Linked DNA regions of Blastopirellula marina. The protein of the gene in region 1 interacts with the protein of each later gene in a pairwise test. Links are inferred from orthologs where the notes say so. Each region holds a gene or a part of one and is shown on either strand. Other genes may lie near its edges. The genes, in order: C5Y96_RS12075 and gyrA.

Region 1 (3,448 bases):
GGAATTACCAACATGAGCCAGCGTCAGCCAGGCAAGTTGCAATCGATCAAAGGAACCTTGGCCCAGTTGATGGTCCAAAAGGGTTATGCCCAGGTTCAGACGGCCGATGCCACACAAAAGGCCTGGGATGTCGCTGCCGGCGAGCGACTGGCCGAACATAGTGTGGCTGGCAATGTACAGCGTGGCACTTTGTTAGTCATGGTCGCCAATTCGACGATCAGCCAGATGATTAGTTTCCAGAAGCCCAAGATCCTTAAGTCGCTGCAAGAGCAACTGCCGGATCACGGGATCACCGATTTGAAAATCAAAGTGGGACGGATTGACTAAGATCCCACTGGTTCCCTCGCCCCCGAGGGGAGAGAGTTAGGTTGAGGGGCTTTTGAGTGTGCGATGTCACTTCGCCCAGCAACTGCTCTATGACCCAAGCTAACCAATAATAATTCACCTCGTTAACCGAAACAGTTAACCCCTAACCCTCCCCCTCAAGGGAAAGGGGACCGGAAAGAGAAACGAAAAGCGAATATGACCGAACCGAACGAACCTCAAGATCAACCGACTGGGGACATCGAAAACAAGGAAGCCGCACAGCAGGCCCAACAGGCCAAGGCCAAATCGGAATACGGTGCGAGCGATCTCGAGCACCTTTCTGACTTGGAACACGTCCGCGAACGTCCGAGTATGTACATCGGCGACCGTTCTACGCGTGGTTTCCATCATCTGGTGTACGAAGTGGTCGATAACTCGATCGACGAAGCGATGGCTGAGTTCGCTTCCAGTGTGATCGTGACCGTTCACAACGATAACTCGGTCACGGTGGAAGACGACGGCCGTGGTATTCCGGTCGATCGCCACCCGCAGCTTTCCGAACAAGTCGGCCGCGACGTCTCGACCCTGGAAGGGGTGATGACCGTTCTGAAGTTCGGCGGCAAGTTCAGCAAAGGGGCCTACCAAACCTCAGGCGGTCTGCACGGCGTGGGTGTGACCGTGGTGAACTTCCTGTCCGAGTGGTGTGAAGTCGAAGTCTATCGCGATGGTTTCGTCTGGCAGCAGGAATACGAACGGGGCGTTCCCCAAGGTCCGGTTCAAAAGGGTCAGGCAACCAAGAAGCGTGGCACCAAGACCACCTTCAAGCCTGACAGCCAGATCTTCAACGTCAGCAAGTTCAATCACGACACGCTGGCAAAGCGTCTGCAGGAACTCGCTTTCTTGAACAAAGGCGTGAAGATCATCTTCATCGATGACCGCACCCAAGAGAGAGACGAATTCATCTACGAAAAGGGGATCATCGAGTACGTCGAGCACCTCAACCGTGCCACCAACGCGCTACATCCAGACGTGATCTTCCTAAGTGGTGTTACCGAAGGGGTCGGTTACGAAATCGCTTTGCAGTACAGCGAAGAGTACACCGAAAACCTCCATTCCTACGTGAACAATATCAACACGCACGAAGGGGGTACGCACGTCTCGGGTTTCAAGACAGCCCTCACGCGTACGCTGAATAACTACGCCAAGAAGGAAAGCATGATCAAGGATCTCGCGCTTTCCGGCGACGACTTCCGCGAAGGTTTGACGGCGATCATCAGTACCCGCGTGCCAGAACCGCAGTTCGAAGGGCAGACCAAGACCAAGCTGGGTAACAGCGAAGTCGAAAGCTACATCAACTCGGCGTTCGGCGAGTTCATGACCAAGTACCTGGAAGAGAATCCCAAGGTCGCCAAGATCATCATCCGCAAGGCTTTGCTCGCCGGTCAGGCCCGCGAAGCGGCTCGTAAAGCTCGCGATCTACTGCGTAACCGCAAGGATGCCCTCAGCGGTGGCGGCTTGCCCGGCAAGCTGCGCGACTGCATCAGCAAAGAGATGGAGAAGTGCGAACTGTACCTGGTGGAAGGTGACTCGGCCGGTGGTTCGGCCGAAGGGGGACGCCTGCGAGATTTTCAGGCTATCTTGCCGCTGCGAGGTAAGATCATCAACACCTACAAGGCCCGAGAAGACAAAGTGCTGGCCAACGAAGAAGTTCGCAGCATGATCCAGGCCATTGGCGTGGGTATCGGGCAGGACCAGGACATCAACAAGCGTCGGTACAACAAGGTCGTGATCATGACCGATGCCGACGTCGACGGTTCGCACATTCGTACGTTGCTGTTGTCGTTTTTCTATCGCCAGATGAACGAACTGGTTGCCGGCGGGCACGTCTACGTCGCCCAGCCGCCACTGTTCCGCGTGGTGAATAAGAAGAACGTCTGGTACGTTCAGACCGAAGAAGAGATGAAGAACCAGTTGCTGGACAACGGTCTGGCGGATTGTGCTTTCGTCGACGAGAACGGAGACGTCATCGAAGGCGAGAACATGGAAAAGCTCTGTCGGGCACTCGCTCCGCTGGAAGAAGCGATCGTCGCTTTGGAACGCCGCGGCATTGGCCTCAAGATTCATGCCGTACGTCAGGACCCAGTCAGCCAGAAGTTGCCGGTCTTCCACCTGGTGATGGGTCGCGAAGAACATTGGTTCGCCACCAAGAAGGAACTCGATACGTACCTCACCGAACGCGGACTCGATGCCGAGCCAGACACCCAGATTCCTGATGAAGGGGAAGTAGTCGACGGCCAGGTTATCGATGAAGAAGCTTCTTCCAATGGTCAACCGAAGGAAGAAGAGTCCGCAATCGATGCCCCGCACATTGCTGAACTGCATGAAGTGCGAACGATCAACATCAAGCTGGGCGAGATCGCTGATCTCGGCTTCGATATCCAGTCGCTGATCCCGCAGGAACGTACCGGCAGCACCGAATCGCGTTATAAGCTGCGTCGCGGTGAAACGGAAACAGGCCTCGAAGACTTGCGTGGTCTTTTGACGGCTGTTCGTTCGGCCGGTGAACGTGGCCTGCAGGTAACTCGCTTTAAAGGTCTGGGTGAAATGAACGCGGAAGAACTTCGCGAAACGACCCTCGATCCGCAAAACCGAACGCTGATGCAGGTCACCATGAGCGACGCTTCCGCCGCCGACGATATGTTCCGTATCTTGATGGGGGACAAGGTTGAACCTCGCCGCGAGTTCATCGAGAAGCACGCGTTGGAAGTACGCAACCTGGACGTCTAATCGAATCGATTTGACACCGCTCGACGGGAAAGAAATGATAAGTGAGCCGATACGATCGGCTCCCTTTATTTGTGCCCTGAAGTGATTCCTAACTCAGTTGAGAAACCTCTAATGAACCGCATTGTGTTGTCGGTGATGGGCTTATTGTTGCTGACCTCAGCCATCGCTAAGGCAGAGGATGAACCGGTGTTGAGTTTCACCCCGGCCGAGCTTTACAAGCAAATCCGCGACCTGGGCTACCAGGAGATGAAAGAAGCCACCGAAGGGAAATGGATTGAAGTCACCGGCAACGTCATCTACTACGCCCACGATACGAGTCTTAAACGAATCACCGCCGCGGTCGGAACCAAGGAGG
Region 2 (3,627 bases), on another replicon or contig:
CTTCTCCGATCTCGATCCGCTTCCGCTCTACGTCAGCTATCAGCGGCAGCGTGACTTCGAGGCGATGCAAATCGTTCGCGAAATTGAAATTTACGACACCGCCGGATATGGTGAGAGCATGAAAGATCGATTCTTTTCGGCGCTTCAAAAGGAGATGCTCAACGTAAAAACTCCCCAAGAGCAGGCCAGGCTCGAAGTCTGGTTGAACTATTTGAAAGACCCATCAACGCTGCCCGACAAATACACAATGTTCCTTGAATCCTATCGAGGGCCGTTCTGACTTTGCTAGGTTTTTACTGTTGGCGGTGCCAGGTTTGCCGTTGCTTTTTGGGGTATCTTCGCTATGTCAAATCTGGTTAAAAATTACGCCTCGTAAACCTCTGTCCTACAACCACTTAGCGCTTCGCCTAATTGGCTTTCCCCTAGTAGTTTTGCGCCCTCAAGTTTGGTACATTACGGTGTGCAATTTGAAAGGCTTTTAACGACTGGGGAAACGTGGTTTTTCTCGGTGTTTTTGCCTCTTTTCAGCACTGCTGGCAACCTCGCAGATTGACGGTCGCGCCGGGCACTTTTTCCCGCCGCGCAGGATAACCTCCGAAAGGACGCTCACTTGGCAACGGACGGTAACAACCCCAACGGTAATGGTAGTGATGGCGGGTCGACGGAAGACCCCACAAAACTGTTCACAATGTCGATTGAGGACGAGCTCAAGGAGAGCTACCTCACCTACGCGATGAGCGTGATCGTCAGCCGCGCCTTGCCCGATGTTCGCGATGGGCTGAAGCCTTCGCAGCGGCGCATTCTGGTGGCCATGAACGACCTGAACCTCACGCCGGGGGCATCGCGGGTCAAATGTGCCAAGATCAGCGGTGACACCTCGGGTAACTATCACCCGCACGGTGAAGCGGTGATCTATCCGACCCTGGTCCGCATGGCCCAGGAATGGAACATGCGGTACGTGCTGGTCGACAAGCAGGGGAACTTCGGATCGATTGCCGGTCTCCCCCCGGCGGCTATGCGATACACCGAAGCCCGCATGTCCAGCTTCGCCCAGTTGATGTTGGAAGACCTGAAGCTCGACACGGTCGACTACGTGCCGACCTACGACGAGCGCAACTCCGAACCGTCCGTGTTGCCGAGCAAGTTCCCCAACTTGCTGGTCAACGGCGGGAACGGCATCGCGGTGGGTATGGCGACTTCCATCCCGCCGAACAACCTGCGCGAGATCTGCCAAGCCGTCATTCATCTGATCGACGATCCCGGCACTACCATCGACGAAGTCCTCAACATCGTCCAGGGGCCTGACTTCCCGACCGGGGGCATCATTTGTGGCCGGGCCGCGATCCGCCAGGGCTACAAGACCGGCCGCAGCACGGTCGTCGTCCGTTCGCACACCACGATCGAACATGCCAAAAGCGGTGCGAAGATCATCATCCACGACATCCCTTACCAGCAGACCCGCGACCGCGTCGAAGAGAAGATCGCCTCGCTGGTCAATGAAGGACGCATCCAGGGAATTCGCGCGGTCGCCAACCACTCCGATCTCAAGGAGCCGGTGCGGATTGTCATCGAACTGAAGCGTGACGCCGATCCCGATATCGTGCTGAATCAGCTCTACCAGTTCTCACCGATCCAGGATTCGTTCTCGATCATCTTGCTGGCATTGGTCGACGGCAAGCCGCGAACGATGTCGATCAAGGAAATGCTGGAAGAGTTCATTCGCCACCGCGTCACGGTCATTCGCCGTCGTACGCAGTTCCTCTTGGCCAAGGCTCGTCAACGCAAGCACACCATCGAAGGTTTGCTGCTGGCACTGGCCGACATCGACGAAATCATCCGCATCATTCGTTCGTCCCGCACCCAAGCCGAAGCGAAGCAGCGCCTGATGGGGGTCGAATGCCCGGCCTCGATGATGGCCCGCGCTCTCGGCGAGCAAGGTTTCGCTCAGTTCCAGCTGGAGCGGGGTGAATCGGACGTCTACTTCCTGACCTCGGTGCAGACCGACGCGATCCTGCGTATGACGCTGGGTCAGTTGGTGAACCTGGAACAGGAAAAGCTTTCCGGCGAACATGCCAAGCTGCTGGAAGAGATTGCCGAGTATCTGCGTATCTTGTCGGACGAAGCCAACATTCTGGCGATCATCCGCGAGCAGATGGAAGAGATCGACCGCCGCTTTGGGGACGATCGTCGCACCGAGATCTCGCACGAAGAGATCGGCAACATCGACCTGGAAGACCTCATCGAAGAAGAAACGATGGTGGTCTCGATCAGCACCAAGGGGTACATCAAGCGAACCCCGGCCAGCATCTACAAGGCCCAGCGCCGTGGTGGTAAGGGGATCAAGGGGGCCAAGAGCGAAGAGGAAGATCCAATTCGCCACCTGTTTGTCGCCTCGACCCACGCGTACGTTCTCTTCTTCACCACGAAGGGGAAAGTGCTGTGGCAAAAGGTATACGACCTGCCGAACCTCAGCCGCGAAAGCCGTGGTCGCGCGGTGGTCAACCTGCTTCAACTGGAAGAAGGAGAGCACATTGCCGACTGCCGAGCCGTGCGTGACTTCGACCTGCCAGACCACTGCCTGGTGATGGCGACCCGCAAGGGCCTGGTGAAGAAGACCTTGCTCGAAGCGTACAGCCGTCCCAAGAAGAACGGCATCATCGCGATCAAGCTGAAGGAAGACGACGAACTGGTCGATGTCGCGATCACCAAGCCTGGCGACGAACTCGTGCTTTCCACCGAGAAGGGGATGGCCATTCGTTTCCGCGAGAGCGATGCCCGTGCGATGGGCCGCAACTCGAGCGGTGTGAAGGGGATTAACCTCACCAAAGGAGACAGCCTGGTGGGGATGGTCGTGGCCGATCCGGATGCTCAGTTGCTGACCGTGTGTGAACATGGTTACGGCAAGCGAACCAACTTCGGTCCTGGCCTGGCCATTGAGGACGAAGGGGACGAGAACGAAACAGAGGATAGCGGAACCGAAGATAGCGGCTCGGAAGAAGAGTCGACCTCGGGCAGCGCTCGTTATCGCACGCAGAAGCGTGGTGGTAAGGGGCTGCGAGACATCAAGACCACCGCGCGCAACGGTAAGGTCGTCGCGGTCGCTCGCGTCGACGATTCCGACGAAGTGCTGATGATGACTGCCCGTGGCAAGATCCAGCGTATTTCCGCCGCCGAAATCAGCATGGTCGGCCGTAACACGCAAGGCGTCCGCATCATGTCGATGGACGAAGGGGATAGCCTGGCCGCCGTGGTCCGTGTTCCTAAGGAAGACGGCGACGACGAATTGGATGAAACCGCAGCACCGGCAACACCGGCCGCACCTCAGGTAAGTGAGCAGCCCGCCGCAGAAGAATCGACCGACGAAGGCTCTGCTTCTGAAGAGAGTGCTTCCGAAGAGAGTGGCGAGGAGTAGTTCCACATGCGAGTGGCACTGATTACCGGGATCACCGGGCAAGATGGCGCGTACCTGGCCAAGTTTCTCTTGGCCAAGGGGTACGCAGTCCATGGCATGGTGCGTCGTGGTAGCACGCTACCTTTTGAGCGGATCGCTGATCTGACCGATAAGATCGAACTGCATCAAGGGGACTTGCTCGACCAAATGGCCCTCAATCGGCTAATCGAAACCGT

What was found.
Region 2: the proteins of C5Y96_RS12075 (region 1) and gyrA interact in binary tests that used the Escherichia coli proteins (3 or more experiments, as listed by UniProt). The link is inferred for Blastopirellula marina from one-to-one orthologs.

Annotation. Positions count from the first base shown.
Region 1 is NZ_PUIA01000037.1:64,940-68,387, reverse strand. The notes cover bases 180-3,307. They hold C5Y96_RS12075 (DNA gyrase subunit B), read left to right. Parts: upstream 180-522; coding sequence 523-3,093; downstream 3,094-3,307. Other genes in these bases: C5Y96_RS12070 (hypothetical protein), read left to right, coding at 3,205-3,307; C5Y96_RS12080 (DUF721 domain-containing protein), read left to right, coding at 180-327. Outside these bases: more of C5Y96_RS12080, read left to right, coding at 13-179; more of C5Y96_RS12070, read left to right, coding at 3,308-3,448. UniProt on the Escherichia coli protein: DNA gyrase negatively supercoils closed circular double-stranded DNA in an ATP-dependent manner to maintain chromosomes in an underwound state.
Region 2 is NZ_PUIA01000017.1:359,978-363,604, reverse strand. Bases 306-3,612 are described here. They hold gyrA (DNA gyrase subunit A), read left to right. Parts: upstream 306-688; coding sequence 689-3,412; downstream 3,413-3,612. Other genes in these bases: gmd (GDP-mannose 4,6-dehydratase), read left to right, coding at 3,419-3,612. Also shown: C5Y96_RS07425 (hypothetical protein), read left to right, coding at 1-54; C5Y96_RS07420 (hypothetical protein), read left to right, coding at 65-280; more of gmd, read left to right, coding at 3,613-3,627. UniProt on the Escherichia coli protein: A type II topoisomerase that negatively supercoils closed circular double-stranded (ds) DNA in an ATP-dependent manner to maintain chromosomes in an underwound state.